Regions from separate parts of the Oceanimonas doudoroffii genome, predicted to be linked through region 1. Evidence: riboswitches for the same ligand, from Rfam matches in the RefSeq annotation. Region 1 holds a riboswitch; each other region holds the start of a gene.

Region 1 (7,826 bases):
AGGTCGACAACATTCCCGGCATGCCCGGCGTGGGCGAGAAGACCGCGCTGGCGCTGCTGCAGGGGCTGGGCTCCATCGACGACATTGCCGCCCATACCGACAAAATCGCCGAGCTGGGCTTTCGCGGATCCAAGTCCTTTGCCGCCAAGTTTGCCGAGCATGAGGAACAGGTGCGGCTGTCCTACACCCTGGCCACCATCAAGACCGATGTGGCGCTGCAGGTGGGCCCGGCCGAGCTGCAACAGGCGGAGCCGAATGTAGAGGCCCTGCGCGCCCTGTATCAGGAATTTGAATTCCGCAACCTGCTGGCCGAGCTGGATTCCGGCGACGAGCAGGAACAGGCACCGGCTGCCCCGGCGCTGGCAACCGACTATCAGACGATCACCGAGCAGGCGCAACTGGACGAATGGATCGCCCGGCTCAAGGCCGCGCCGCTGTTCGCCTTTGATACCGAAACCACCAGCCTCAATTACCGGGATGCCCGAGTGGTCGGCGTGTCATTCGCGGTGGAAGCGGGCCAGGCCGCCTATGTGCCGTTTGGCCACGACTACCTGGATGCGCCCGAACAACTCAGTGAAGAGGCCGTGCTGGGGGCGCTCAAGCCGCTGCTGGAAGACGACAGCCGCATCAAGCTGGGGCAAAACCTCAAGTACGACATTAACGTGCTGAAAAACCACGGCATAGAGCTGAAAGGCGCCCTGCTCGACACCATGCTGGAGTCCTACGCGCTGAATTCGGTGCAGACCCGGCACGACATGGACAGCATGGCGGCGTTCTTTCTCAATCACACCACCACGTCGTTTGAATCTATCGCCGGCAAGGGTGCCAAGCAGCTGACCTTTAACCAGATCCCCCTGGAGCAGGCCGGCCCCTATGCGGCGGAAGACGCCGACATTACTCTGCGGCTGCACCACCACCTGGCGGAAAAACTGGCCGCCGAGCCCGACCTGCAAAGCGTATTCAACGACATCGAGCTGCCCCTGGTGCCGATTCTGGCCAGCATGGAATACACCGGCGTGCGCATCGACGGCAAGCTGCTGGCCACCCAGAGCGACGAGATCGCCAAACGACTCAAGGAGCTGGAGCTGGAAGCCCATGAGCTTGCCGGCGAGCCCTTCAACCTGAGCTCCACCAAGCAGCTGGGTGAGATCCTGTTCACCAAGCTGGAACTGCCGGTGATCAAGAAAACCCCCAAGGGCGCGCCGTCCACCGCCGAGGAAGTGCTGCAGGAGCTGGCGCTGGATTACCCCCTGCCCAAACTGCTGATGGAATACCGGGCCCTGAGCAAGCTCAAGTCCACCTATACCGACAAGCTGCCGCAAATGGTCAACGAGCACAGCGGCCGCATTCATACCTCCTATCATCAGGCCAACACCGCCACCGGGCGGTTGTCGTCGTCGGATCCCAACCTGCAGAACATTCCCATTCGCACCACCGAAGGTCGCCGCATTCGTCAGGCCTTTGTGGCCGAGCCCGGCTACAAGCTGGTGGCGGCGGACTACTCCCAGATTGAGCTGCGCATCATGGCGCACCTGTCTCAGGACAAGGGGTTGCTCGATGCCTTTGCCCATGGCCAGGACATTCACCGTGCCACCGCCGCCGAGGTATTTGGCGTGCCGGTGGATGAGGTCAGCACCGAGCAGCGTCGCCGGGCCAAGGCCATCAACTTTGGCCTGATCTACGGCATGAGCGCCTTTGGCCTGGCGCGTCAGCTGGGCATTGGCCGTAACGAGGCTCAGGACTATATGAACATCTACTTCGAGCGCTATCCGGGCGTGCTGCGCTACATGGAAGACACGCGGGAGCAGGCCAGCGAGCGTGGCTATGTATCCACCCTGTTCGGCCGCCGGCTCTACCTGCCTGAGATCAAGTCCAAAAACGGCGCTCGGCGCAAGGGCGCCGAACGGGCGGCCATCAATGCGCCCATGCAGGGTACCGCCGCCGACATTATCAAGAAGGCCATGGTGCGGGTGAGTGACTGGCTGACCAGGTTGCCCGAGGGCGAAGTGCGCATGCTGATGCAGGTGCACGATGAACTGGTGTTTGAAATTCGTGAAGACAAGGTGGACGCCTACCGGGAGAACATCTGTGCACTGATGCAGCAGGCGGCCACCCTGGATGTGCCCCTGCTGGTGGAAGCCGGGGTGGGAGACAACTGGGATCAGGCTCACTGATCTGGTGTAAAAAAACAGAAATGAAATAAAATTACGGATTGGGGCTTTTCTCGGCCTCGGTTCGAGAGTAAAGTAGCTTCAGGTACAGAGGCAGGGACATCCCTGTCTGACTTTCATTTGTGCATTCGATACGTGACTGCTCAGGCCGCCTTCAGCATGACTGCTGAAGGCGTTTTTTTTGCCTGTTTCAGAATTCCCTGTAACTTGTATACAAAATTAATTTTTTGTAAAAAGGTTACAGTTTTGCTGCCGAAAACCGTTCAGGGCCTCCGCTGGCATTTGGGGGAAGGGCTGGTTATCATCGGACCATTGGTCGGGGAGCCGCAAGGCTGAGACGGCAAGGCGCCGAACCCGTTGAACCTGATCCAGTTGATACTGGCGTAGGGAACCGGCGGCAGATGTCCGATGAGGTTCCCCGCCTCACGAGGACCATAAGGACATGCACAGCAGCAAAGCCATTATTCTCTCCATTGCCGGCTCCGACAGCGGCGGCGGTGCCGGTGTTCAGGCCGACATCAAGGCCATTTCCGCCACCGGTGGCTATGCCTGTTCGGTGCTCACCGCCATTACCGCCCAAAACACCCGTGGCGTGTCTGCGGTGCACCCCATTCCTCAGGACATTATTCGCGCCCAGCTCGATGCCGTGTTCGGCGATTTGCCGGTGGCGGCGGTCAAGGTGGGCATGCTGGGCGACGCCGACACCATCAACACCGTGGCCGATGCCCTGGAACAATACCGGCCCCGGCATCTGGTGGTGGATCCGGTGATGGTTAGCGCCAACGGCGACATGCTGCTGGCCCCGGAGGCGGTGCAAAGCCTGAAGCAGCGGCTGTTGCCCCTGGCGGACGTGATCACCCCCAACCTGCCGGAAGCGGCCTGCCTGACCGATCGCCAGGTACCGGCCTCGCTGCGCGAGGTCGAGCCGCTGCTCGCGGCCCTGAAGGAGCTGAAATGCCGGGCGGTGCTGCTCAAGGGCGGCTTTTTGCAGCAGGAGCCGCGCAGCCCCGACTGGCTGTTGCATGGCGATGGCATGCGCTGCTTTGACACTCCCAGGGTGATCACCACCAACACCCATGGCACCGGCTGCACCCTGTCCGGTGCCCTGGCGTCCTACCTGGCCCAGGGCCTGGAGCTGGAGCTGGCGGTGGCCTCGGCCAAGCACTATATCGAGCGCGCCATCGAGGCCGGTGCTCGCCTCAAAATCGGCCAGGGTCGGGGACCGGTAGAGCACTTTTTTGCCCGCTGACCCCGGCATTATCGCCCCGGTCCCCTTGCGCCGGGCCGGGGCGGCTTGTAGTATTTCAGCGCTAATAACCAATAAAAAATTGATTAACTTACTGATAGTTAATCCAATTACTTCACTGCTATAGTCTGCTCTACAGAGTCTCTCCTTTATTTTTCGCCGATCCTGATGCCCTTCCAGGGGCTTTGTAAGGAGCCTTGCGTATGCTTGTTGCCGTTCTGGCAGGTTTTATTCTGGCCGCCCTGGTGCCGCGTTTGAGCCCTTTACTGGGCAAGCACATCGGCTGGTGCCTGGCCGCCCTGCCGGCCGCCCTGTTTGGCTATTTTGCGAGCTTCTGGCCCCGGGTGACCGGGGGCGAGGTGGTGCACTTTTATTACGACTGGATTCCCAGCCTGAACGTCAGCCTCAGCTTTCTGCTGGATGGCCTGAGCCTGATGTTCGCCCTGCTGATCACCGGCATTGGTACCTTTATTCTGATTTACGCCGGTCGTTACCTGGAAGGCAACCCGGACAGGCACAAGTTGATGATGTACCTGCTGGCCTTTATGAGTGCCATGCTGGGGGTGGTGCTGTGCAGCAACCTTATCGGCCTGTTTGTATTCTGGGAGCTGACCAGCATTACCTCCTACCTGCTGATCGGCTTTAACCACGAGCAGGAAAAAGCCCGCAAGGCGGCGCTGCAGGGGCTGTTTGTCACCATGGGTGGTGGCCTGGCGCTGATGACCGGGCTGATTATGCTGGGCTGGATGGCCGGCAGCTTTGAACTGCGCGAGGTGCTGGCGCAAGGGGCGGCGCTGCAGCAGCACGGGTTGTTCCTGCCGATGATGGTGCTGGTGCTGGCGGGGTGTTTTACCAAGTCGGCCCAGACCCCGTTCCATTTCTGGCTGCCCAATGCCATGGCCGCGCCCACCCCGGTGAGCGCCTACCTGCACTCGGCCACCATGGTCAAGGCTGGGGTCTTTCTGATGGCCCGGCTGCAGCCGGTGATGGCGGGCAGCGACGCCTGGCTGCTGGCACTGTCGCTGTTTGGTGCCGTGACCATGACGGTGGGGGCGGTGATGTCGGTGTGCAGCACGGATCTCAAGCGCATTCTGGCCTTTTCCACCGTGATGGCCCTGGGCACCCTGACCATGTTGATCGGCATCGGTACCCCGGTGGCGCTGAAGGCGGCCATGGTGTTTTTGCTGGCCCACGCCCTGTACAAGGGCGCCCTGTTTATGGCCGCCGGCACCCTGGATCACGCCACCGGCACCAAGGACGTGCGCGAGCTGGGCGGCCTGCGTGCCCACATGCCGCAAACGGCGTGGTTTCTGTGGCTGGCGGCGCTGTCGCTGGCGGGCATTCCGCCGCTGTTTGGCTTTATCGCCAAGGAGCTGATGTTCGAGGCGGCGCTGGGGGCAGCGTCGCTGTCACTGCTGCTGACCCTGCTGTCGCTGATCACCGCGGTTTGCATCGTGGCTGCCAGTGCCCTGGTGGCGATCAAGCCCTTCTTTGGCGCCCTCAAGCCCACTCCCAAGGCGCCCCACGAGGCACCGCTGGCCCTGCGCCTGGGGTTCAGCGTACTGGCAACCCTGAGTCTGGTGCTGGGGCTGGTGCCCGGACTGGCAGAGCCACTGCTGGCGGCGGCGGTCACCGCCATCAGCGGCACTCAAGCCGCCGATCTGGATCTGGCGCTGTGGCATGGCATCAACCTGCCGCTGTTGTTCAGCGCCGCCGCCCTGGTGGCCGGTGGCCTGCTCTACCGTGGCTGGGACCGCGTGTACCAGCCCCTGGGCAAGGTCATTTATCCGCTGTCTTATGGTCCCGAGCGGGGCTATGAAAACATGATGGACGGCCTGGTGCGGCTGGCCCGCTGGCAGACGCAATGGCTGCAGAACGGCTACATGACCAACTACATTCTGACCATACTGATCACCGCCATCGGCTTGCTGGTGTATGCCTTCTGGGCTCACGACGCCTTTGTGTATTCACTGTCGTTCGAGGGCGTGCGTCTGTATGAGGTAGTGATCAGTCTGCTGATGCTGGTGGCCGTGGTGTATGCCAGTGCCACCCATCTGCGGCTGGGGTCGGTGGCGGCGGTGGGCGTGCTGGGCTTTGCCATGGCACTGATCTACGTGTTCTTCAGCGCGCCGGATCTGGCCATCACCCAGGTGCTGGTGGAGACCCTGACGGTGATCCTGCTGGTGCTGGTGTTGTTCCGCCTGCCCGGCTTTCAGGATCTGTCCAGCGTCCGTACCCGCTGGCGCGACGCCGCCGTGGCCGGGGTCTTTGGCGTGCTGGTGACCATGATGGTACTGACCGTGAACCAGTCTTCCCTGGGTGAGGGCATCAGTGACTACCTGGTGGCCAACAGCTATGAGGTGGCCCACGGTCGCAATATCGTCAACGTTATCCTGGTGGATTACCGGGCGCTGGATACCCTGGGGGAAATTTTCGTACTGGCCCTGGCCGCCATCGGCGTTAACGCCATGATCCGCTTTCGCTGGGAGGACTACCGATGATCTCCGGTTCGTCGCTGATTCTGCAGACCGCCACCCGTTTTCTGGTGCCGTTGCTGTTCCTGTTTTCGGTGTTTTTGCTGCTGCGTGGCCACAATGAGCCCGGTGGCGGTTTCATCGCCGGGCTGGTGGCGTCCGGGGCCTTTGCCCTGCACCTGTTTGCCTTTGATGCCGGCAGCACCCGCAAGCTGATGGGGGTGGAAAGCCAGCTGCTGATGGGCTGCGGCCTGTTGCTGGCCCTGGTCAGCGGCACCGTGGGCATGGTGTTCAACGGCCAGCCGTTTCTGTCCAGCCAGTGGTGGTCGCTATATGTGCCGGGGTTGGGTGAGCTCAAGCTGAGTACACCGCTGTTTTTTGATATCGGCGTGTTTCTGGTGGTGGTCGGCGTGGTCACTACCATCATGCTGTCCCTGGCAAAGGTGGAGGAATAAATGGAAAACCTGTTTGCCTTTGTGGTGGGCGGCCTGTACGCCACCGCCCTGTTTATGATGCTGCGGCGCAGCGTGGTCAAACTGGTGATCGGGCTGATTATTCTGTCCAACGCCGCCAACCTGCTGATCTTCACCAGCGGCGGCCTGGTGCGGGGAGCCCCGCCGCTGATTCCGGAAGGCCTGTACCAGCCGGTGGGCGCCATTGCCGACCCGCTACCCCAGGCGTTGATCCTCACCGCCATCGTGATCAGCTTCGGGGTGCTGGCCTTTGCCGTGGTACTGATTCACCGGGCCTATGAAGTGATTGGCGCCGACGATGTCAACGAGATGAAGAGCACGGATTCGTGAAAGCAGAAGTTATTATACCCATTCTTATTCCCATGCTGGCCGGGGCCCTGTGCCTGACCTGCTGGCGTTGGCGGCTGGTACAGCGCTGGATTTCCGTGCTGTCGGGGGCCGGCCTGCTGGTGGCATCCCTGGTGCTGCTGCACAAGGTGCAGCACGACGGCATTCAGGTGGCCTATATGGGCAGCTGGCCCGCGCCTTACGGCATCACCCTGGTGGCGGACTTGCTCAGCGCCATCATGGTGGTGGTGACCGGGGTGATCGGGCTGGCGGTGGCGGTCTATTCCCTGGCCACCATGACCCGCAGCCACGAGGCCTTTGGCTATTACCCGCTGCTGCACCTGATGCTGGCGGGAGTGACCGGGGCCTTTCTTACCGGCGATATCTTCAACCTCTATGTGTGGTTCGAGATCCTGCTGATCGCCTCCTTTGGCCTGATGATACTGGGCGGCGAGCGGGCACAGATGGAGGGGGCCATCAAGTATGTCACCCTCAACCTGATCTCCTCGGCCATGTTCCTGACCGCCGTGGGCCTGCTCTACGGCTATGCCGGCACCTTGAACATGGCGGATCTGGCGGTGAAGCTGAACGGTCCCGAGCAGTCCGGCCTGGTGACGGTGATCGCCATGTTGTTCCTGGTGGCCTTTGGCATCAAGGCGGCGGCCTTTCCGCTGTTTTTCTGGCTGCCGGCGTCCTACCACACCCCGCCGGTGGCGATCTCGGCGGTGTTTGCCGGCCTGCTCACCAAGGTGGGGGTCTATGCCCTGTACCGAGTGTTCAGCCTGATCTTCGTGCAGGACACCGACTTTACCCACGGCACCGTGCTGATGGCCATGGGCATTTTCACCATGGTTACCGGGGTACTGGGGGCGGCGGCTCAGTTCGAGGTACGGCGCATTCTCTCCTTTCACATCATCAGCCAGATAGGCTATATGCTGGTGGGGCTGGCGCTGTTCACGCCGCTGGCGGTGGCCGGCGGCGTGTTTTACATCTTTCATCATATTATCGTGAAGACCAACCTGTTCCTGGTGAGCGGGGTCATGTACCGCTATCACGGCAGTTATGATCTGTCCCGGCTGGGGGGCCTGTACCGCTCGGCGCCCTGGCTGGCGGCTCTGTTTATGGTTCCGGCCAT
Region 2 (7,826 bases), on a different contig from region 1:
CATAAAACAGGCTGATGGTCAGGCCGCGGGGCATGGCCCGCCACAACTGGCGACGCCGGTCGGCCCGGCGCAGTACCCAGGGCAGCAGCAGGGCGGCGGCCAGCACAAAGCGCAGCAGCGTCAGGGAGGCCGCCGGGGCCACCGCCGCCAGCCGGGCCGAGATGATGAAGGATCCCGCCACCAGCAAGGTGGCGAGTAACACGCGTCCGTGGGCGTGCCAGTGTTGAGTGTTCATGGTTGCTCTCCCCGGGCCGGCCAGCGACCCCGTATGGTCAGAAACGGTTCAGGATCCGCACCGCGTCAAGGGAGCGTTGCCCCGGCCTGGAATGGGCTGCCCTGGTGCCCTTGCCGATGGTCAGCATCATGCCGATCACATGGCCGGGGGGCAGTCGAATTAGCTCGGCCACGCGTTCGGCATCAAAGCCGATCATGGGGCAGCTGTCGTAGCCCATGGCGCTGGCGGCCAGCATGGCGGTTTGCGCCGCTATGCCCACGGAGCGGATCGCCTCGTCCCGCTGCAGTTGCGGCTTGCCGGCGTAAAAGTCGTGAATCATCGACAGCATCAGGTCGCGGGTGTCGGCGGGGGCGTCGCGCCAGCAATGGCCGGGATCATTTTGCCAGGCCTGAGTGTCGGCGCAGAGCACCAGCAGCAACGAGGCGTCGGTGATCTGCGCCTGATCCCAGGCGGCAACGCGCAGCTCGGCGCGCAGTCGTGGATCTTCCACCTGCACAAAGCGCCAGTGCTGCAGGTTGTAGGAAGTGGGCGCCTGCAGCAGGTGCCGAAACAGCCGTTCCACATCGGCCTCGGGCATGTGAAAGGTGGCATCGTAATGCTTGATGGCCCGGCGGGTCATGATGGCGTCTAGGGTATGCATGGTCTGGCTCCTGAGAGAATGGGCTTGGTTTGGAACTCAGTATTCCATGTGCAAAAATGAAGAAAAACAGAGTGAGTGCAGAGGATATGTGCATGAACGCACAGGTGGATGACTGGCACGAAATCTATACCGCCTATCAGGTGGCCCGGCTTGGCTCCCTGAGCGCCGCCGCCCAGCAGCTGGAGGTGCATCACAGCACCGTATTGCGGCGGATCAACGCCCTGGAGGCGAGAATGGGCGCGCGCCTGTTTCATCGCCACCCCAGGGGCTATGTGGCCACCGAGGCCGGGCGAGTCCTGATGGCCGCCGCCGCCCAGGCCGAAGCCGCCTTTGGGGTGATGCGGGCCCGGGTCGACGAAAGCGAGGCCCTGGCGGGCACCCTGATCCTCACCTCGGTCAATAACCTGGTGCCCTACCTGACGCCCTTGCTGGCCGAGTTTCAGCGCCTGCATCCCAACATTCGGCTGGAATACGCCGCCGACAGCCGAATCTTTCGGCTGGAACGCGGTGAGGCCCATGTGGGCATACGCTCGGTATCCAGGCCGAAGGATCCCGATTATGTGGTACAGCACCTGACCCGGGCCACGGGCACCCTTTACGCCAGTCGCGATTACCTGCGTCGTCATGGTCCCATGTCGACCCTGGAGGACATTGCCGGACACCGTTTTATCGGCACCACCCAGCCTCGGCCCGGCAGCATGTATATGCGCTGGATGGAGCAAAAGGTACCGGCGGAGCAGGTTTTCTATCGCGTGCAGGACTTTACCGGCTTCATTCCTGCCCTGCAGGCCGGATTGGGCTGCGGGGCGCTGAGTTGCTGGCACGCCACCCTGGCCCCCGAGCTGCAACCGATGCTGCCGCCCCCGAAGGAATGGGCCCATGACCTCTGGTTGACCAGCCATGGCGACATGCACCGCTCGGCCAAGGTGCAGGCCTTTACCCGCTTTCTCAAGGATCGCATCGCCGAGCGCCGGACCGACTTTATACCGGACTGAAACGCCATAAAAAAACGCGGCCGAAGCCGCGTTTTTGCAAGGCGAGAACGGGTTATTTCACCATCCAGCCAATTTCTTCGCCGGCGCGAATGGGCACCAGCTTATCGCCGCCCAGAGGCAGGGTTTCGCCCACGGTCCAGGACTCTTTCACCAGGGTGATGGTGTCTTCGTTGCGGGGCAGGCCGTAGAAGTCGGGACCGTTGAAGCTGGTAAAGGCTTCCAGCTTGTCCAGGGCGCCGGCCTCTTCAAAGGCTTCTGCATACAGCTCCACGGCGGCGTGCGAGGTATAGGCGCCGGCGCAGCCGCAGGCGGCTTCCTTGCGGTGCTGAAAGTGCGGTGCCGAGTCGGTGCCCATAAAGAACTTTTTGCTGCCGCTGGTGGCGGCGCGCACCAGCGCCGCTTGATGGGTATTGCGCTTGAGAATGGGCAGGCAGTAGTAGTGCGGACGAATGCCGCCCACCAGCATGTGGTTGCGGTTGAACAGCAGGTGGTGAGCGGTAATGGTGGCGGCCACATTGTCGCCGGCCTGCTCTACAAAGTGCACAGCATGCTCGGTGGTGATGTGTTCCAGTACGATCTTGAGGTCGGGAAAGTCGCGCACCACGTCGGGCAGCACGGTTTCCAGAAACACTTTTTCACGGTCGAAGATATCGATGCGGGAGTCGGTGACTTCGCCGTGCACCAGCAGCAGGGTGCCGGTCTCCTGCATGGCTTCCAGCACCGGATAGATGTTTTTCACATCGGTCACGCCGGAGTCGGAGTTGGTGGTGGCGCCGGCCGGATACAGTTTGCAGGCCACAATGTCACCGCTGGCACGGCCCTTGCGAATTTCCTCGGCTTGAGTGTTGTCGGTGAGATACAGGCTCATCACCGGCTCAAACCGGCTGCCTTCGGGGCGCACCGCCAGAATGCGCTCGCGGTATTCCTTTGCCAGCTCGGTGGTGGTCACGGGGGGCACCAGGTTGGGCATCACAAGGGCGCGGCCCAGATAGCGGCTGGCGTCGCGAACGGTGTCTTTCAGTTGCTCACCGTCGCGCAGGTGCAGGTGCCAGTCGTCGGGGCGGGTAATGGTCAGTGTGGTCATAGTCGGCTCGGCGTTATCCATTGCTTTCGAGGCCTTTATTATCCACCCACGGGCCTTTTTCACCAAACTTCTGAAAATGTGAGGGGTGAGGCGTGAAGGGAGAGGTGAAAAACAGACGGCCTGGTAAGGAGTTTTTTCTCCTCACGCCTTCCCCCTCACGCCTCTCGCTCTTGGGCGCAGGGGTATGTTATGGTCTTTGCCGAGACACGGGGTGTCCTGCAATGCAGGGCTGAGATAACACCCGTTGAACCTGATCCAGTTCATACTGGCGAAGGGATGTCAGCCTGCCGGCCTTGCGCCATTGCTGCCTCATCATGCCTTCGCCTCAGCTTCGAGGTAGAGAATGCAAACATCCATTCCGTTAAACGAACAACTGGTGCTGGTCACCGGCGGGGCCCGTGGCCTGGGCGAACATCTGGTGCGCGCCTTTTTGCGCGAAGGTGCCAGGGTGGTGATCAACTACCTGAGCAGCGCCGACGCGGCGCAAGCACTGGCGGCCGAGGCGCCGCAGCAAGCCCTGGCCATTCAGGCCGACGTGACCGATGCCGCCGCGGTGCAGGCCATGTTTGATCAGGCCGAGGCCCATTTCGGTAGCCCGGTGACCACGGTTATCAACAACGCCCTGCCGGCGTTTTCCTTTAATGGCGACGCCCGCACTCACGCCCAGGAGCTGGCCTGGGAGCACCTGAATCAGCAGCTGGAAGGCGTGGTGGGCGGTGCCATCAACACCACCCGCGCGGCCCTGGCCGGCATGCGTAAAACCGGCTTTGGCCGTATCGTCAACGTGGGCACCAACCTGTTCCAGAACCCGGTGGTGCCCTATCACGACTACACCGCCGCCAAGGCCGCGCTGCTGTCGCTGACCCGCACCCTGTCTCAGGATCTGGGCCCCGACGGCATTACCGTCAACATGGTCTCCGGCGGCCTGTTGCGCACCACAGATGCCTCTGCCGCCACCCCGGAAGCGGTGTTTGACTACATTGCCGCCAATACCCCGCTGCGCCGAGTGACCACGCCGGCGGAATTTGCCGACGCGACCCTGTTCTTTGCCTCGCCCTGGTCGCGTTCGGTGACCGGCCAGAACCTGGTGGTGGACGGCGGCCTGGTGAAAAACTGATGAACATGAATCAACGCATGATGCACCTGAACCTGTTTCTGTTCGGCTGTGGCCATCACAGGGCGGCCTGGCGTCATCCCAACTCGGCGGTAGAGCAGCTGGGTGACATTCGCTATTACGAGCGGCTGGCGCAAACCGCCGAGCGGGGCAAGTTGGACGCGGTGTTCTTTGCCGACGGCCAGTCTACCGGCAATGTGGCGGACGGCAGCTACTGGTTTCTGGAGCCGCTCACCGCCATGGCGGCCATGAGCCGGGCCACGGACCGCATCGGTTTTATCAGCACGGTGTCGAGCACCTTTTTCACGCCGTTTCACGCCGCCCGCATGATGGCCTCGCTGGATCATATCTCCAACGGCCGCATGGGCTGGAACGTGGTGACCTCCATGTTTGACGTGGAAGCCCGTAACCACGGTTACGAGACCATGCCGGCCCACGCCGAGCGTTATCGCCGGGCCGAGGAATTTGTGAATGCGGTGCTCAAGCTGTGGGACTCCTGGCAGCAAGACGCCCTGGTGATGGATCGTGCCGGCCATTATGCCGACCCCGACAAGGTGAATCCCATCAATCACCTGGGCGAGTTCTTTCTGGTGGACGGCCCGCTCAATGTGCCGCGCCCGCCTCAGGGGCATCCGGTGCTGTTTCAGGCCGGTGCCTCCGAGCAGGGCCGTACCCTGGCGGCCCAGTGTGCCGAAGCCATTTACGCCGTGGCCTATGATCTGCCGGCGGCCCAGGACTATTACCGCGACATCAAGCGCCGAGTGAAGGACGCCGGCCGCAATGTGAACGTGCCCATCATGCCCGGGCTGGTGACCTATGTGGCCTCTACCGAGGCCGAAGCCAAGGCCAAGCAACGGGAGCTGGACGAGCTGCTGCCCGCCGATGCCTCCCTGCGTCAGCTCGGAACCTATGTGGGCCAGGACTGCTCCGGCTGGGAGCTGGATGCACCGGTGCCGGCGCTGCCGTCTTTAGAGGTGTTTACCGGTCCCAAGGGGCGTTACGCCACCGTGCTGCGCATTATCGAGACCGAGCAGCCCACGGTGCGCCAGCTGCTGGGACGGCTCGCCGCCGGTGGCGGCCACTGCACCATGGTGGGCACGCCCGAGTCGATTGCCGATCGCATGGAGCAGTGGTTCCGCAACGAAGGCGCCGACGGCTTTAACCTGATGCCGCCGTCACTGCCCGCCGGCATCGAGGACTTTGTGGATCAGGTGGTGCCCGAGCTGCAACGGCGCGGCCTGTTCCGCACCGAGTATGAAGGCAGCACCTTGCGGGAGCATTTGGGGCTGGCGAATCCGTAAGGCGGTTCGTCGTTCGTCACCCCGCGAAACCCCAAAATCGTCACCCCCGCGAGGGCGGGGGTCTATTTTGCAGGTTATGGTGCAACCCGCCATGGACTCCGGCCTTCGCCGGAGTGACGATGGGGGCTCACCCGCCCGGTGGGGTCAGCCGTTGCTCCAGGCGGCGAAGCAGGGCGTCGAGCACCATGGCCATCAGCGCCACCATCATCCCCCCCTGCAGCACAAAGGCCAGATTGTCGGTCAGCAGGCCGGCAATGATTACTTCGCCAAAGCCCTTGGCCGCCACCGTGGAACCGATGGTGGCGGTGCCGATGCTGATGATCAGTGAAATGCGAATGCCCGCCACCAGCGTGGGCAGGGCCAGGGGCAGCTCCACCCGCCACAATTGCTGCAAGGGGGTCATGCCCATGCCTCTGGCCGCCTCGCGCACGCTGGGGGGAATTTGCTGCAGGCCGGTGACCGCATTCTCAAAAATCGGCAGCATGCCGTACAGCAGTAACGCCACCAGGGTGGGCATCAGCCCAAACCCCAGTGCTGGCACCGCCAGCGCCAGCACCGCCACCGGCGGAAAGGTCTGGCCCAGGTTGGCCACGGCCCGGGCCAGGGGAAAGAAGGCTCGCCCCCAGGGCCGGGTGACGGCCACGGCGGCACTCAGTGCCAGCAGGGTGGCGGCGCCAATGGCGGTAAACACCGCCAGCATATGCCAGCCCAGCAGGCTGGCAAAGCTGTCCCGGGCGTAGATGGCCGGAGCGGGCTCATCCACCAGCGGGCGAAACAGCGGGGTTAGTGCCTCCATGTTGAGGGTAAGCAGCGTCAGCAGCAGCGCCGGCACCAGCCAGCCAAGGGCCTGGCTCATGCGCCGGCCCCCCGTTTCAGTAGCGCACTCAGGGTCGCTTCGCCCACGGGCTCGCCGGCGTCATTGACCACGGTCAGCCGGTCGGCGCCCTGCCAGAGCAGCTCGGCCATGGCATCCCGCAGGCTGGTGCCGGCCGCCATGACAGGATCGACGGGCTGCGTGACCGGCGTCATGATATCGGCCAGGGTTTGGGTGGCCAGCAGCCGCAGGGCCCTGTCCTGACCGCCCACCAGGCTCTGCACAAAGCCCGGCTTGGGATTGCGCAGCAGTGCCTCCGGAGAGTCCATCTGCAGCATCTCGCCCTTGTCCATCACCGCAATCACATCGGCCATTTTAATGGCCTCTTCCAGATCGTGGGTCACCATGATGATGGTGATGCCCAGCAGTCGTTGTATATGCAGCAGCTCGTCCTGCAGGTGCTCCCGCGTGAGCGGATCCAGGGCACCAAAGGGTTCGTCCATCAGCAGCAGCTCGGGCCGCGCCGCCAGGGCCCGGGCCACGCCCACCCGTTGTTGCTCGCCGCCGGAAAGCTGATGGGGGTATTTGCCGGCAAAGGTGGCGGGGTCGAGCCGGAACAGGGTCAGCAGCTCGCTTACCCGGGCGTCGATGTCGGTTTTGCTCCAGCCCAGCAGGCGCGGCACGGTGGCGATGTTGCGGGCGATGGTCTGATGCGGAAACAGCCCCACTCCCTGAATGGCGTAACCAATGCGCCGGCGCAGCTGCTCGGCGGGAACCGTGGTGACGTTTTGCCCCTGAATAAAGATCTCGCCTTCGCTGGGTTCAATCAGCCGGTTGAGCATGCGCAGCGTGGTTGATTTGCCGCAGCCGGAGGTGCCTACCAGGGCGCAGACCTTGCCGCCGTCTACTCGGAACGACAGGTCGTTTACCGCAAGCTGGGTGTCAAAGCGCTTGCTCAGGTTTTTTACTTCAATCATTCGCGAAAGCCTTGTTGCAGGGCGATCAGGGTATCGATAAGCATGGCGAACAAAAACGCCAGCAGCAGGGTGGGCAGGGCGCCGAGGATCACCAGGTCGGTGGCGGTTTGCCCCAGTCCCTGAAAGATGTAGGTGCCATAGCCGCCACCGCCCACCAGGGCCGCCACCGCCACTAGGCCGATATTAAGGGTGACCACCACCCGCAGGCCGCTCAGGATCACCGGCAGCGCCAGCGGAAATTCCACCTGCCACAGCCGCTGGCGCCGGCTCATGCCCATGGCGGTGGCCGCCTCGCGCACGGGCGGGCTGACCCGGTCAAAACCCAGCGCCGTATTGCTGACGATCGGCAACAGTGAATACAGAAACAGGGCAATCACCGCCGGCGCCGCGCCGATGCCGCGAATGCCAAGCTCACCCAGCCAGGGGTATGCGGTCGCCAGCAGGCTCAGCGGCACCATCAGCAGGCCAAACATGGCGAGGCTGGGCACGGTCTGCAAAATATTGAGCACCGGAAACAGCGCCGCCCGTAGTCCCGGCGAGCGATGGCAGGCGATTCCGAGCGGAATGCCCGCCAGCACCGCGGGAATAATACTGCCCAGTGCCAGCTGCAGGTGGCGTAAACCCTGTTGCCAGAAGTCGCTGCGGTTGTGAAACTCCCTGAGCAAC
Region 3 (7,826 bases), on a different contig from region 1:
TTGAAATTATCGAGGTCGTCGGGGGTACGAATGGGCTTGTTAGTGGTCCATACCTGAGGCCCCTGGGAATAAAAACCGAGTGGCTCCAGCCCGCGCTGCCGGTAGTCCTGGGCCAGTTCCTGATGAATGAGGGGGCTGCTGTCGAGGAAGCTGGCCATGGCAGTCGAGTCGGACGGGAAGGCATAGGGCAGCAGGAAGATTTGTGATTCGGGCACTATGGTGCCCAGGTTGCCCACCGACACGTTGGTGAACTGGATGATGCCATCGGCTGCCAGCTCCACCAGTTCGGTGGGGGTGCCGAGCGAGCCAAGATGGTAGATGCGCACACTGACATCGCCCTGAGTCTGGTCCTCAATCCGTTTTTTAAACTCCTGGGCATAGGCATCCATGATGGAGCCTGGAATCTCTTCAATGGCGAACTTCCACTCTTCGGCCTGTACCAGGGCGGGTGCCAGGGTGAGCAGGGTGCTCAGGGCCAGGGTATGAAGTGTCGTTTGCGTGGCTTTCATAGCATCATCTCCTGCTATTGAGTGAGTTCGGCCTTTCAGGCCGAAGGTGATTCCGTTCTTCTCGAGGCCAGTATTGCAGATGGATATTTATCCAAAAATACGAATATTAATATGTATACTTTTTTAAATTTAATGTAACTCCGGGGCGTGGTTTCATGTATTCGGTAAAACATATGCAGACGTTTTGTGCCGTGGTGGAGTACGGCGGTTTTGTGGGTGCCGAGTCGGTATTGGGCATGAGTCAGCCCGCGATCAGTACCCATATTCGAGACTTCGAGGTGCGGCTGGGGTTTTCGATTTGTCACCGGGGACGAAGTGGGTTTGGCCTGACGGAAAAGGGGGAGGTGGTATACCGGCGATGCCGGGAAATGCTCAACAGCTTTTCGGATCTGGAGGCGGAGTTGGGCTCGTTGCGCAATATGCTGACCGGTACCCTGAGGGTGGGCCTGGTGGACAACACCATCACCAATACCGAGGTGCCCATGCCCGACGCCATTCACCGGTTTTTTGAGCGCAGTAGCCAGGTGTCCTTGAGGTTGGCGGTGTTGCCGCCGGAAGAACTTGAGCGCGAGTTGCTCAACGGCAATTTGCATCTGGCCGTAGGGCCCTTTCAGAAGCGGCACCCGGCCTTGAGCTATCAACCCCTGTACACCGAGGAGCACCGGTTTTACTGCGGCCGGCGCCATCCGTTATACGAGGTGGATTCGGCGGGGTTATCGCTGGAGCGGGTGGGCAGTTACCCCATTTCCAGTCGGACCTACGTGCAGCAGGCAGAAATGCCCCTGATACGGCCTTACCTGGGGGCGGCATTTGTCTCCAACATGGAAGCACAGGCCATGCTGATCCGTAGTGGCCGGTTTCTCGGCTTTCTGCCGGTGCACTTTGCCGAATCCTGGGTGGCCAGTGGTGAAATGAAGGAATTGGCGTTACCTGAGCTGCGCTGGCACTCCGAATTCTGTCTGGCGATGCGAACCATACCGGCGCCCCATGAGGTGGTCCGGGTGTTTGTGGACGATCTGGTCAGTAGCTTGGGACTGCAGATCGGCGGACGGTAATTAACTTTATTTTATATAAAGTAAGCATATTAAAATTTATATTTTTTGATGGAATTGGCTTTGTCATACTCGCTGGCGGAACCAAGCAGATGGTTTTTTAACCGGGATGTTAAGTTGCCGGCCCGGCTCGGGCGGACACCAGCGAGGAAACGGATCATGAGTGAAAACAGCTATGAGAAGGGGCGCCTTAATCTGCCCTTCGTCGGATTTTGTACCTTTGCCAAGAGCCCTATTTGTGAAGACTGGGACAGCCTGAAGGCGGATGTGGCTTTTATGGGCGCTCCCTTTGACTGCGGCACCCAGTGGCGTTCCGGTGCACGTATGGGCCCGCGCGCCGTGCGGGAAGCGTCTACCCTGTTTTCCTTTGGTCATGGTGGCGCTTATAGCTATGAAGAAGACACCATGTACCTGGAAGGGGTAAAAATCGTTGATATTGGCGATGCAGATATGGTGCATACCAATACCGAAAAGAGCCATGCCAACATTGAGTATGGTGTGCGCAAAATCCTCGAATCCGGCGCCCTGCCGGTCACCGTGGGCGGGGATCACTCGGTCAACGCCCCTTGCATCCGCGCCTTTGAAGGTCGAGGCCCCATTCACATTATTCAGATTGATGCTCACCTGGATTTTGTTGATGAACGCCACGGCGTGCGTTTTGGTCATGGCAACCCCATGCGTCGGGCGGTGGAGCAATCCTTTATCACTGGCATGACCCAGCTTGGCATTCGCAACGTGTCCTCTTCCAACCGGACCGACCACAAGGCGGCGCAGGACGCGGGCTCGACCATATTGTCGGTGCGGGATGTTCGCCGGCTGGGGGTACAGGGTGTACTGGATCTGATCCCCAAAGGGGTGAATTATTACATCACCATCGATATTGACGGTTTTGATCCTTCTATCGCCCCGGGCACTGGCACACCAAGCCATGGCGGCTTTACCTATTACGAAGTCATGGAAGTCCTGCAGGGTGTGGCGTTTTCCGGTGAAGTGGTCGGCATAGATCTGTGCGAAGTGGCGCCCGATTACGATCATACCGGCACCACCAGTGTGTTGGCAGCCCAGGTACTGCTGAACCTGATCGGTTATGTCTTCCATGGCCGCAGGCTGCGGGGGCAGCGTTAAAGTAAGCCGTGACCAAGGTGGCCCTGGTGTGAGGCCGGCCCCCTAACGAGTATAAAAAAGGCCTGCATTCGCAGGCCTTTTCGGTCTTGGGTTATCACCTTCAGGAAGCGGGCTTTTCCTGCTTTTCCGGTACCAGCGGAATGGCCGGTTTGGCGATCAGGGAGCGAGTGTCCTCAATGGCCTCGGTCAGGATCACCTGAATGTGCTGGCCCAGTTCGTATACCGGTTGCTTGTCGAGGTAAACGCGGCCGTCGTCCCAGCTGCATTCCAGCCGATCCCGGTTGGGCAGGATCAGGGAAGAAGGCATGAATACCACGGCGCCGTTTTCCTGCAGGCGCAGTTTCACGCCGCCCCGGCCGATGTCGATGATTTCGGCATCAAAGGCGTGGCCGTTGGCCACCGCCGGCTGCAGGTAGCGCACATACAGCCAGTCGGCAATGTCGCGCTCGGCACGGCGGTGCATGCGGCGCTGCTCCGACAGGTGCACCGCCAGCTCGGCATTGGGGGCATGGGCGTCGTGGGCCTTCTCGGCCAGTATGGCCTTGATCAGCCGGTGGTTGATGATGTCGCCATATTTACGGATGGGGGAAGTCCAGGTGGCGTAGGCGTCCAGGCCCAGACCGTAGTGCTCGCCCGGGGTCACGCTCATGGCGGCGAAAGACTGAAAGCGGCGCACTCGGTTGTCCAGATAGCTGGTGTCGCGGGCGTCCAGCCAGCGGCGCAGCTCGCAGAAGCCTTCCAGGGTGGTCAGCTGTTCAGGGTCTACCGGGGCCTCGTGCTCTTTCAGCAGCTCCTGCAGCTGGGCCAGCTTCTCTTCGTCAAAGCCGGCGTGCACGTTAAATACACCGGTGCCACAGTGCTTGGTCAGCCAGTTGCCGCAGGCCAGGTTGGCGGCGATCATGCACTCTTCCACCATCTGGTTGGCAATGCGGCGATGATCGGCGTGAATGGCCACCACATTGCTGGCCTCGTCCAGTTCAAAGCGGAAATCGGGGCGATCCGGGAACACGATGGCATGGGTGCTGCGCCAGCCGTTGCGGGCGCGGGTCAGCGCGGTCAGCTCGCGCAACTGCTCGGCAATCACTTCGCTTTCGGGCTGCCAGTCGCCGCTGCCTTCCACCCAGTCGGAGACCTTGTTGTAGGCCAGACGGGCGTGGGAGCGAATGCGGGCGGCAAAGAATTCGGCGTCGTCGGCCACCTTGCCGTCGGCATCAATGTGAATGCGGGCGCACAGGGCGTGGCGGTCTTCCCCTTCCTTCAGCGAGCACAGCTCGTCGGCCAGGGTGCGCGGCAACATGGGAATGTTGCGACCCGGCAGGTAAACGGTAAAGGCGCGCTCGGCGGCGATCTTGTCCAGCTCGCTGTCGTGGGACACATAGGCGGTGGGATCGGCAATGGCCACCAGCAGCTCCCAGCCACCGTTGTCCAGCTTTTTCACGCTGAGGGCATCGTCCATGTCCTGGGTGGACTCGCTGTCGATGGTGAAAAAGGGCACTTCGGTCAGGTTCTGACGGGGCAGGGTGTCTTCCAGCAGTTCCCACTGTTCCCTGTCCTGGGGTGCCTGGTTGGCCAGGCTGTTGCGGGCCAGCACCACCCACCAGGGGGCGATGGGATCGTCCACGCCGGCGATCAGCTCTACCACTTCGGCGAAAAAGCCGTTGTCTTTCAGGGCGTGGCGCTTGAGATCGGCCAGGATCCAGTCGCCTTCCTTCAGGTTCTTTTCGTTCATCCCCTTGATGGTGCGGGCCTTGATGGCGTCTTTCATCAGCGGGTGATCGGGCACAATATTGAGCCGGTCACGGAACCACTTCACCCGGGCCACAAAGCGGGTCAGGCCAGGCTCCAGAAGGGTCTCTGGCTCCACCAGTTCCTTGTCGTTTTCGGTGCGCAGCACGGCGGTGATGCGATCGCCGTGCATCACCTTTTTCATGTGCGGCGGCGGAATGAAATAGCTTTCCTTGTCACTGACTTCGAGAAAGCCGAAGCCTTTGGAGGTGCCTTTGACCATGCCTTCCTTGGTGGGAAGGGTGTCGCGGATTTGTTGCTTGAGCTGGGCCAGCAGGGGGTTGTCTTGAAACATGTGTTGGGAACCTGTCGAAATATCGGCCTGACTATACGTATTTACCCTCGAATTGCCAAGAACACCTTGTCTTTTGCACTATTTTGGTGCGTATTTTTTGGTGCATTTATCAACAACCCGGGCCATATACCAGGGTGGTATTTTGCGCTTCCGGCTGCCCCTGGGCGTTCACGCCGCTGTGCAGCAAATAGCGCAGGCTGTCGAGCTGGGCCGGGCTGTTCGGCGTCAGTTCCCCCGCCAGTTGCGCAATGTGCCGGTGGCCCAGGCCGCTTTCCAGGTTGCCCGCCAGCATCACGTCCAGCCCCTGTGCTCGAGCACCGTCGGCCAGTTGCCGGCACAGGGCGGGCTCGCCCAGCAGAGAGGGGCGCAGCACCAGGGCACGCAGCCCCTCAAAGGGCGCCGGCACCCGGCCGCCGCAGCGGTCGGCGCTGAGCGCCACCGGCCAGCCGTGTTGCCGGGCCAGTGTCCGCGTGTGGGCGTCATCGAGGCCCGGATCCAGAATCCAGTCAATGGCGCCGCCGTCAATGCGCTGCCACAGGCCGGACAACTGCGTTTCGCTCAGTCGGCCGCCGGCGTCCAGCGTCAGTTTCAGGCCGGGCACCAGCAGGGTCAGTTCGCGCACCAGGCCGGCATCAAACTGCACATCGCCGCTCAGGGTCAGCCAGGCTCGAGTGGGATGCACTCGGCGGCAACGCCAGGCGCGAATAATGGGTTCCCGCTCACCTTCCAGCAGCGGCAGGCTGGGGGCGGCCGCCGCGGTGGGAGGCGTGAGCACGCAGCCCAGACCAAAGCGAACCCAGGCTTGAGTGGCCTGGTGTTCAAGGCCTTGCGTCAGCCGCTCGCAGGCGGCCAGCAGTTCGGCTTCGGTGTCTGCCAATTCGGCGGTCACCGGCGGCGCCACCTCGCCCCAGTGGCCGTCAATATTCACGTAAAAACCGTGGCGACGGCGCACGGCAACGCCGTCAATCTGCTTTTCCTTGGTCAGCGGCAGGGCATAGCGATAAACCGAAATGGGCATGGGCGTGGCTTCCGAATAATTACTTTTATATAAAGGTAACACGCCGGCGCGACCGGCAACAGTATTCCTGGCAGTGCGACAGGCCATGCCAAAAAGTTTGCGATCGCTGCTTTTTCGGCTGTGGCGCAAGGGGGACAAGTCCTTTGCTTTTGTGAACTCGGTCTGGTTATACTGCGACCATCTTGTCGGAGTGCCCTTATGGGCTGAGACCGCGAAAGCGGGATCCGTTGAACCTGATCAGGCTAATACCTGCGAAGGGAAGCAAGTAAAGAATGTGCCACCGGATGTAGGCAGTTCTTTATCAACACTCCCGACAAGCATTTCACCAAATGGACGCAAAAGTGAGATCGCTATGTCAAAAAAAGTAAACCGTCGTGAAGTTCGCAGCCAGGCCCAGGAATACATTCACAACCTGAAGGGCGAACCCTTTCCGAACTCATCCCGTATTTATCTTGAAGGCTCACGCCCGGACCTGAAGGTCGCCATGCGTGAAATCGCCCTGGCCGACAGCTTCAAGGGCGGCAGCGAAGAAAACCCCATTTTCGAGCCCAATGCGCCGGTGCCGGTGTACGACACCTCCGGTGCCTACGGCGATCCCGAGTCCGAAATCGATGTGCGCCAGGGTCTGCCCCAGCTGCGCCACCAGTGGATTCTGGAACGCAACGACACCGAGGAGCTGGAAAACGCCACCTCCCATTTCACCCAGCAGCGCATGGCCGATGACGGCCTGGATCACCTGCGCTTTGAGCACCTGCCCAAGCCCCGCAAGGCCAAGCTGGGCCAGTGCGTAACCCAGATGCACTATGCCCGCAAAGGCATTATCACCCCCGAGATGGAATACATCGCCATTCGCGAAAACATGGGCCGCGAGCGGGTGCGGGACGAGCTGCTGCGCAAGCAGCATCCGGGTGAGAGCTTTGGCGCCAACCTGCCGGAAAACATCACCCCCGAATTTGTGCGCAAGGAAGTGGCCGAAGGCCGCGCCATCATTCCCGCCAACATCAACCACCCGGAAGCCGAGCCCATGATCATCGGCCGCAACTTTCTGGTGAAGATCAACGCCAACATCGGCAACTCGGCGGTGACCTCCTCCATCGAGGAAGAAGTGGAGAAACTGGTGTGGTCCACCCGCTGGGGCGCCGACACCGTGATGGACCTGTCCACCGGCCGCTACATTCACGAAACCCGTGAGTGGATCCTGCGCAACAGCCCGGTGCCCATCGGTACCGTGCCCATCTACCAGGCGCTGGAAAAGGTCAACGGCGTGGCCGAAGACCTGACCTGGGAGGTGTTCCGCGACACCCTGATCGAACAGGCCGAGCAGGGCGTGGACTATTTCACCATTCACGCCGGCGTGCTGCTGCGCTATGTGCCCATGACCGCCAAGCGCGTCACCGGCATCGTGTCCCGCGGCGGCTCCATCATGGCCAAGTGGTGCCTCACTCACCACAAGGAAAGCTTCCTGTACGAGAACTTCCGCGAGATCTGTGAAATCTGCGCCGCCTACGATGTGTCCCTGTCCCTGGGTGATGGCATGCGCCCGGGCTCCATCGCCGACGCCAACGACGAGGCCCAGTTTGCCGAGCTGCACACGCTTGGTGAGCTCACCAAGATCGCCTGGGAATACGACGTGCAGGTGATCATCGAAGGCCCCGGCCATATTCCCATGCACATGATCAAGCGCAACATGGAAGAGCAGCTCGAGCACTGCCACGAAGCGCCTTTCTATACGCTTGGCCCGCTGACCACCGACATCGCCCCGGGTTACGACCACTTTACCTCCGGCATCGGCGCCGCGCTGATCGGCTGGTATGGCTGCGCCATGCTCTGTTACGTTACTCCCAAGGAGCACCTGGGCCTGCCCAACAAGGAAGACGTGAAACAGGGCCTGATCACCTACAAGATCGCCGCCCATGCCGCCGACCTGGCCAAGGGCCACCCGGGTGCGCAAATCCGCGACAACGCCATGTCCAAGGCGCGCTTCGAGTTCCGCTGGCACGATCAGTTCAACCTGGCGCTGGACCCGGACACCGCCCGGGAAT
Region 4 (7,826 bases), on a different contig from region 1:
GGCGACCGCAAGGCCATTGTGGCCGGGGTGGCCTGCTACGTGGTGGGCATGGTGCTCTCCGCCCTGGCCATCACTCCCGGTCAGCATCAGTTGCTGGAAATGCTGGTGGGCTTTGGTATTGCCGGTACCGGCTTTGGCGTGATCCTCGCCGTGGTGGGGCGGGCGGCTTCGGATCAGCACCGCTCCCTGGCCCTGGGCATTGTCACCGCCGCCGGCTCGGCCGGGCAGATAGTCGGGCCGCCACTGACTCAGCTGCTGCTGGACCACCTGCCCTGGCAGTCGGTGTTTGTCAGTCTGGCGGGCTTTATTCTGCTTTCGCTGCTGGCCCTGGGGCTGATGCGGGTTCCGCCTCCGGCGGCCAAGGGTCCTCAGGATGAAGGCATGGGTGTGGTGCTGAAACGGGCGCTGAAGGATCCGTCCTTTCTGTTTATTTTTATCGGCTTTTTCTCCTGCGGCTATCAGCTGGCGTTTATTACCGCCCACTTTCCGGCCTTTATTGCCGAAATGTGCAGCGCCATTGCGCCGGACAGCATCATTCAGGCCTTGGGGGTGAGCTCCACCTCCAGCCTCGGTGCCATGGCCATTGCCCTTATCGGCCTGTTCAATATCGGCGGCACCCTGCTGGCCGGCTGGCTTGGCAACCGCTATTCACGCAAGTATCTGCTGGCGGTCATTTACGCCCTGCGTACCCTGGTGTCGGCGGTGTTTATTCTCAACCCCATTACTCCGGAAAGCGTGGTGCTGTTTTCCATGGCCATGGGTGCGCTCTGGCTGGCCACCGTTCCCCTCACCTCCGGCCTGGTGGCCCAGATATACGGGCTGCGCTATATGGGCACCCTGTATGGCCTAGTGTTCTTCTCCCATCAGCTGGGTGGTTTTATGGGGGTCTGGCTGGGCGGTACCCTTTATGACCTGCACTCCAATTACCTTATGGTCTGGTGGATTGGCGTGGGCTTTGGTGCCATCTCGGCCCTGGCGCACCTGCCCATAGAGGAAAAGCCCTGGGCCCAGCGGGGCACGCCGCTGGCCACGGCCTGAGCCCACGGGCGCCGGCCGCACGGGCCGGCACCTAACTGCGGCGCCGCAGGCGCAGATCCCGCCACAAGGGGATCACTGCAAAGACCACCTCCAGCTCCGAGTTCATCGCCGCCACTCCTGCCGGGGCGGTAAGGGAAATATTTTTTCTTATGGCAAAAAGGTACTCATAAGAGAACTACACTCAGCGGGCACCGGTGCGCTTGTGCGCGCCTCTCACCTCGAGCACGGATAAAGGAGCCCCCCATGAACCGGGCATTACGACCAGTGATTACCCTCTCGCTGCTCACCCTGAGCATCACCCTGCAGGCGGCCCCCGCCGTCAGCACCGGCCAGGGCGGCGCCGTGGCAACCATTTCGGAGCAGGCCAGCCGGGCCGCCATTGCGATCCTCGACCAGGGCGGCAATGCCATCGACGCCGCCGTGGCGGCGGCCGCCACCCTGGGCGTGACCGATCCCTTCAGCTGTGGCATTGGCGGCGGGGGCTTTATGCTGATTTACTCCGCCGATGACGACAAGGTCATCAGCATCGACCACAGAGAAACCGCCCCGGCCTATTTTCACCCCGGCATTTTTCAGCAAAACGGCGAGGCCATGGCCTGGGAAGAGGTGGTGCCCACCGGCATTTCCGTGGGTGTGCCCGGCACCGTGCTGGGCTGGCAGGAGGCCCTTGGCCGCTACGGCACCATGAGCCTTGAGCAGACCCTGGCCCCCGCCATTGAGGTGGCGGAGCAGGGCTTTACCGTGACCGACAACTTTCACCGCATCGCTCAAAAAAACGAACACAAGTTCGCCCGCTTTGAGCCCAGCCGCGCCCTGTACCTGCAAAACGACAAGGCCCTGCCCGTGGGCAGCCATTTCAGCAACCCGGATCTGGCCGCCACCTACCGGGCCATTGCCAAAGGCGGCGCTCAGGCCTTTTATGAAGGCGACATCGCCCGCGACATTGTGGCGGCGGTCAACCAGCCGCCGGTGGTGGACGGCGTCAGCGTGCTGAGCGCCACCATGACCCTGAACGATCTCAAAGATTACGAAGTGCGGCTGCGTCAGCCCATTCATTCCACCTACCGGGGCTATGACGTCTATGGCATGGCGCCGCCGTCAAGCGGCGGCATTGCCATTGCCCAGGCACTGAACCTGCTGGAAACCCGGGATCTGTCGGCGGCTTCACGCACCGAGGCGGAACACCTGTATCTGGAAGCCTCGCGCCTGGCCTTTGCCGACCGGAACGCCTATGTGGCCGACACCGAATTCACCGACGTGCCCATCGCCGGCCTGCTGTCCAAGGAATATGCCAAACACCGGGCCCCGCTGCTGGAAGCCCGGGCCGCCGGCCAGCGCGGGCCGGGAGATCCCTTTGCCTATCAGGACGATCCTTCCGTGCCCCTGCGCCCCGCCGCCGCCGGCCTGATGCAGGAGTCGGCCCACACCACCCATCTGGCGGTGTCGGACCGGCACGGCAACGTGGTGGCCTACACCTTTACCATTGAAGACTGGGGCGGCAGCGGCATTGTGGTGCCGGGCCGGGGCTTTTTGCTCAACAACGAGCTCACCGACTTTGACTTCAGTGCGCCGCACCCCAACGTGGCCGAAGCCTTCAAGCGGCCCCGCTCCAGCATGAGCCCCACCATAGTGCTGCGCGACGGCAAGCCCGCCTTTACCATAGGCTCACCCGGCGGCTCCACCATCATCACCACCGTGCTGCAGACCATGGTCAACCACATTGATCTGGGCATGTCGCTGGCCGATGCCCTGGCGGCCCCGCGCATGAGTCAGCGCAACGGCGACACCACCCTGGTGGAAACCCTGCTCGGCTTTCCCGGCAGCGAGCAGGCCAGGGCGCTCGAAGCCCTGGGCCACCGCTTTGTGGAAACCGACCAGATCGGCGCCGCCAACGGCATTGCCTTTCATGCCGACGGCTCGGTCACCGCGGTCAGTGAACCCCGCCGCCACGGCGTGGGCACCGCCCTGGTGCAGCAGCAGTAAGCCCCGTCAAAGGGCGGCTTGTCCGCCCTTTGAGTTATTCCCATGACGTCGGTTGCACCCCAGCAACCGGCACCTCTCCGTCGAGAAATATCTCCGGCCGTCTTCGTCACTAAATAACCGGATTCGGCCGGTTTTTATCGATTTCTATTACCGAATGCGTATAATTCCGCTCGCCTTATAACCAAGGCCAAATCCTAAGGGGTGGCATTTCCGCCTGAGATGCGCAACGCGCGAACCCTTTGAACCTGATCCGGTTGATACCGGCGTAGGAATAGGAAGCTCACAACGCCCTGCCCTGCTCGTATTGTTACCGGGTCTTCGCACTGAAATGGAGATGTAAAGTGCCGAGACTGACCCCCTTTGTTCCTTCTGCCCTGACCCTGGCCATGGCGGCCGCCCTGCCGGCCCAGGCCGAGGAAAATACAGAATCCGTTTACACCCTGGCCCCCGTGCTGGTGACTTCCAGCTTTCGGGAAGACACCCTGCAGGACACCGCCGCCAGCGTGAGCGTGATCGATGAAGCCGAGCTCGACAAGCCAAACACCAACCACCTGGAAGACGTGTTGGCCAAGGCCCCCAACGTCAACCTGAGTGCCGGTGCATCCCGGGGCAAGTTTTACCAGATCCGTGGTGTGGGCGAGCGCAGCCAGTTTATTGGGGTGGTCAATCCTTCGGTGGGCGTGGTGGTAGACGGCATAGACATGAGCGCCATGACCACGGGCGCCACCCTGCTGGATGCCAGTCAGGTTGAAGTGCTGCGCGGCCCGCAGGGCAGCCTGTATGGCGCCAACGCCCTGGCCGGGCTGATTAACGTGCGTGCCAACGAGCCCACCGATACACCGGAAGGCAATGTGGAGCTGACCCTGGGGGAATACAACACCCGCAACCTGAGTGCGGCCGTGGGTGGCCCCATCAATGACAAGGTAGGTTATCGCATTGCCGCCCAGCGCAACCTGAGCGACGGCTTTATTACCAATGATTATTTAAACGCCGACAACACCAACAACATTGATGAAACCCTGCTGCGGACCAAGTTTCGCATTGCCGCCAGCGACGATCTGGATCTGGATCTGACCGCGTTTTACGCCAATATCGACAACGGCTACGATGCCTTCTCCCTCGACAACAGCCGCCATACTCTGTCGGACAACCCGGGTCACGACCGCCAGGAAACCATTGCCCTGTCGGGCAAGGCCAGCTGGTATGGCGTTGAAGCCTTTATTCTGGAAACCGCCCTGGCGGTGAACAAGAGCAACCTGGAATACGGCTATGATGTGGACTGGACCTATTCCGGTCTGCACCCGGATACCTACAGTGCCACCGACAACTACCAGCGGGACGAGCGCGGCGCCACCGCCGATATTCGTTTTATCTCCACCGAGCAGTCCGCCCTGTTCAATGGCCGCACCGACTGGACCGGCGGGGTCTACTTCTTTCACCGCAGCTCGGATCTGGATCGCCGCTACACCTACTTGGCTGCCCCTTTTACCAGCGAATATGAGGCCAACCGGATTGCGGCTTACGGCGAGCTGGAAACGGCCCTTACCGACAGGCTGACCCTGATCAACGGCCTGCGGGTTGAGCAGGACAGCACCCTGTACCGTGACAGCGACGGTATTCATGGTGAGCCCGATGATCTGCTGTGGGGCGGACGGGTGGCACTGGAATACCAGGCCGATACAGACCGCATGTATTACGCCCTGATCTCCCGGGGTTACAAGGTGGGCGGCTATAACGTGAACAGCGAGCTGGCGGCCGAACTGCGTACCTTTGAAGCCGAAACCCTGTGGAACTACGAGATTGGCGCCAAACACAGCCTGCTGGACAATCGCCTTAACACTCAGCTGGCCCTGTTCTTTCAGCAACGGGACAACGCCCAGATCCGCACCACCTACACCTATGTGCGGCCCGACAACTCGTCGGCCTACATCGACTATTCTCACAACGCCGAGCGGGCTTACAGCTATGGCCTGGAAGCCCAGGCCCAGTGGCAGGCCAGTGCCGATCTGGACATCTACGGCAGCCTGGGCCTGCTGGACACTCGCCTGAAAGAGGCCGATGCCAGCTTTGATGGCCGCGAAGCCGCCCATGCACCGGAATATCAGTTTGCCCTGGGTGCCAATCTCGATCTCGGCAATGGCTGGTTCTCGGGGCTGGATGTGGAAGGCAAGGACGCGTTTTATTTCTCCGATGATCATAACGCCGAGTCCGACGCCTACGCCCTGCTGCATGCCCGCCTGGGCTACCAGCAGGATAACTGGAGCGTGACCCTGTGGGGCCGCAACCTCACCGACGAAGACTACGCCGTGCGTGGCTTTCAGTTCGGCAACGATCCGCGCAAGGGCTACATTACCGAGCAGTATGTGCAGCTGGGCGCGCCACGCATGTTTGGCGTGACCACCCGTTTTATGTTTTAACCCCCAGCCAGGGATACCGGGTGGCAACCGTCACCCGGTCAATACCCGGTCATTTCCAGATAGCCTTCCCCGAGTGGCGCACCGCTGACGGCGTTGCTGACGCTGACCGCCCCTTCCCAGTAGGACACCGACGTGTTCATCCAACGGTTGGCATGGTAGGCACTGACGTTCATGACGAGGTCTTGCACCGGCAGTGTTAGTCGCCAGCGCACCGGCAGCCGCCGGCCGGCAACCTCGGCACTGGCCAGCGGCGTAAGGGTTAATGTCTCGGCATTGAGCGGGGTTACCTCGCCGGTGGGTGTCATCCAGCTACCGGACACATAATTACCGTGGTGGTCGCCTCCGCCGCGCAGGCGAAAGGCCATCAGCTTGTGGCCGCTGTCCAGGTGCAGGGAAAACCAGTCCCAGCCGGTCTGACGCTCACTCAACAACTGGCTGCTCCATTCCCGATCCAGCCAGGCCTGCCCGCTGACCGTCAGCCGCTCATCGTTCAACCATACCTCACCGCTCACCCGGTAAAAGGGCTGACTGTAATACATGGAGCCCTGACCATCGTCCGACTTTTGGCTGAAGCCGTGAATGCCATGGCTTACCAGCGGGCCGCTGGCCTGCAGCGCCAGCGTATAACCAAAGCGGCCCTGCTCATCCTCGGCTTCGGCCGAGAGTCGCAGCCGGTCCAGCTCGTTCCCGGTGGTGCTCAGGCTGGTCAGCTGCCAGTTATCCAGCCAGGCACGAAAAGGAGCCGCAATGACCCCGGCCTGCCCGGCCCGGCTCACTTGGCCGCCTCGGGCAAGGCGCTCGGCCACTCTGTGCTGCCCGCCTCGGGACAGCGCCATATGCGCCATCCAGATCTGCTCCACCGCCCAGGGGGCGGCGGACGGTGTTTCCGCGGTGTCGGGCCGTTGAGCCTGACGAAACAGGGTCCACTGCAGCCCCAGGGGCTCGCCTTGCCGGTCTTTCAGGTTGGCGGTGAGATACCACCACTCAATGCGAAAGTCGGCGTGCGGGCCGTGATCCTCGGGAAAGTTCAGGGTCATGCCGGCGTGAGCCTGGGTATAGCCTTCACCTGCGGCTCCCAGGCCGGCAAAGCCGCTGTGCTCATTGTTATGGCGGGTATCGCAGGCACTCGGCAAACACAAAAGGAGTAATACGCGAAGCAGGGTGATCATGGGTATTCATCCTCCGCCAACAGCGCGCGGGGTGGCGTGCGAAAGAGTTTGAGCATGGGCAGGGCCGCCGCCAACAGCGCCACCAGCACGGCAAGGGCCAGGGTCAGGCCCATTTCACCCGGAAACACATGCAGCGGCAGCCGCCAGCCAAAGGCCGCCACATTAATGCCCCACACCAGGCAGGCGGTCACCGCCACGCCCAGGGGAACGGCCAACAGGCCGGTGGCCAGCGCCATGCCGGCGAGCTGTGCCAGCTGAATGGCCACTAACCGCCGCCGTGACACTCCCAACGCCCAGAGTACGGCCATGGCACGACGCCGTGCCCCGGCCTGGGCCAGCAGGGTGGCCAGCAGCGCCAGCGCCGCTACCGCCAGGGTCAGGGCATTCAACGCCCGCGTAATGGCAAAGGTTCGCTCAAAAATGACGGTGGCCCCGGCCTTCACCTCCCGCTGATCCTGCAGCTGTTGCTCCCCCAGATTAAAGCGCTGGCGCAGCGCCTGCCTGAGTGAACCGGCACTGATACCGGGCGACAGTACCACCCCCATGGCCGTTGGCGGCACCTCGAACAAAAGTTGCACCCGAGCCGTGGTCAGCACCAGTTCGCCCCTGGGGTTGCCATAATCCGGGTAGATGCCCGCCACGGTGATCACCTGGGCTCCGCCGGGAGTGACCAGGCTCAACCGGTCTCCCGGTGCAATACCTTCCCGCCGGGCCAGTTGCTCGTTGATAAAGGCCTCACCGCGGCGAAGTGCTTGCCATGCCGCGTCGCGCTCACTCAAGGAGGCCAGCAGCGGCCAGCGCGCCACCAGCTCGGGGGCCGGCGTAATGCCGAACACGGCCACGGTCAGGCTCAAACGGCGCGCCGTGGCAGTTGAGGTGATCTCAAGCAGTTCGGCCTCGGCACTGACGGTGGTCAGCCGCGCCTGTACCTCAGGGCGCCGGCCCAGCCAGGCGTGTATTTCTTCGAACTGCGCCGGCGGCGGCCTAAGGTACAAGTCCGCCATCAACCGCCGCTCTAGCCAGTCGAGAAAGGTCAGCCGAAAACCGCCAACCATGCTGCTTACCCCCAGGTTGGCGGTCAGGGCGATCAGCAGCGCCATCATGGCCAGCGACAATCGGGGCAGTTGCAGTTGCATGTCCGCCAGGGCCCATTGCATGAGTGGCCGCGGTCGCGCCCAGGGTAATAGCAGCATCAACAGCCGGGCCAGCAACGGCGGCA

The links. Region 1 has a riboswitch for thiamine pyrophosphate ahead of thiD (bifunctional hydroxymethylpyrimidine kinase/phosphomethylpyrimidine kinase). Riboswitches for the same ligand answer to the same signal wherever they lie in the genome.
Region 2: it holds a riboswitch for thiamine pyrophosphate, as region 1 does, so the genes downstream of both, B6S08_RS14705 (3-oxoacyl-ACP reductase) here and thiD (bifunctional hydroxymethylpyrimidine kinase/phosphomethylpyrimidine kinase) in region 1, are expected to answer to the same signal.
Region 3: it holds a riboswitch for thiamine pyrophosphate, as region 1 does, so the genes downstream of both, thiC (phosphomethylpyrimidine synthase ThiC) here and thiD (bifunctional hydroxymethylpyrimidine kinase/phosphomethylpyrimidine kinase) in region 1, are expected to answer to the same signal.
Region 4: it holds a riboswitch for thiamine pyrophosphate, as region 1 does, so the genes downstream of both, B6S08_RS04350 (TonB-dependent receptor) here and thiD (bifunctional hydroxymethylpyrimidine kinase/phosphomethylpyrimidine kinase) in region 1, are expected to answer to the same signal.

What each region holds. Positions count from the first base shown of each region.
Region 1 is NZ_NBIM01000003.1:197,012-204,837, reverse strand. It holds gene polA (DNA polymerase I) at 1-2,174, shown strand, start outside; TPP riboswitch at 2,479-2,578, shown strand; gene thiD (bifunctional hydroxymethylpyrimidine kinase/phosphomethylpyrimidine kinase) at 2,614-3,420, shown strand; gene B6S08_RS11870 (putative monovalent cation/H+ antiporter subunit A) at 3,621-5,918, shown strand; gene B6S08_RS11865 (Na+/H+ antiporter subunit B) at 5,915-6,346, shown strand; gene B6S08_RS11860 (Na+/H+ antiporter subunit C) at 6,347-6,694, shown strand; gene B6S08_RS11855 (Na+/H+ antiporter subunit D) at 6,691-7,826, shown strand, end outside.
Region 2 is NZ_NBIM01000006.1:78,513-86,338, forward strand. It holds gene B6S08_RS14685 (DMT family transporter) at 1-235, opposite strand, end outside; gene B6S08_RS14690 (nitroreductase family protein) at 273-875, opposite strand; gene B6S08_RS14695 (LysR family transcriptional regulator) at 968-1,870, shown strand; gene pyrC (dihydroorotase) at 1,923-2,954, opposite strand; TPP riboswitch at 3,152-3,248, shown strand; gene B6S08_RS14705 (3-oxoacyl-ACP reductase) at 3,298-4,071, shown strand; gene B6S08_RS14710 (LLM class flavin-dependent oxidoreductase) at 4,071-5,369, shown strand; gene B6S08_RS14715 (ABC transporter permease) at 5,497-6,225, opposite strand; gene B6S08_RS14720 (ABC transporter ATP-binding protein) at 6,222-7,160, opposite strand; gene B6S08_RS14725 (ABC transporter permease) at 7,157-7,826, opposite strand, start outside.
Region 3 is NZ_NBIM01000004.1:217,195-225,020, reverse strand. It holds gene B6S08_RS13290 (TRAP transporter substrate-binding protein) at 1-509, opposite strand, end outside; gene B6S08_RS13285 (LysR family transcriptional regulator) at 683-1,564, shown strand; gene speB (agmatinase) at 1,721-2,686, shown strand; gene B6S08_RS13275 (exoribonuclease II) at 2,787-4,766, opposite strand; gene B6S08_RS13270 (enolase-like domain-containing protein) at 4,876-5,784, opposite strand; TPP riboswitch at 5,961-6,062, shown strand; gene thiC (phosphomethylpyrimidine synthase ThiC) at 6,137-7,826, shown strand, end outside.
Region 4 is NZ_NBIM01000001.1:944,119-951,944, forward strand. It holds gene B6S08_RS04340 (MFS transporter) at 1-1,038, shown strand, start outside; gene ggt (gamma-glutamyltransferase) at 1,282-3,021, shown strand; TPP riboswitch at 3,209-3,310, shown strand; gene B6S08_RS04350 (TonB-dependent receptor) at 3,363-5,438, shown strand; gene B6S08_RS04355 (lipocalin-like domain-containing protein) at 5,477-6,607, opposite strand; gene B6S08_RS04360 (ABC transporter permease) at 6,604-7,826, opposite strand, start outside.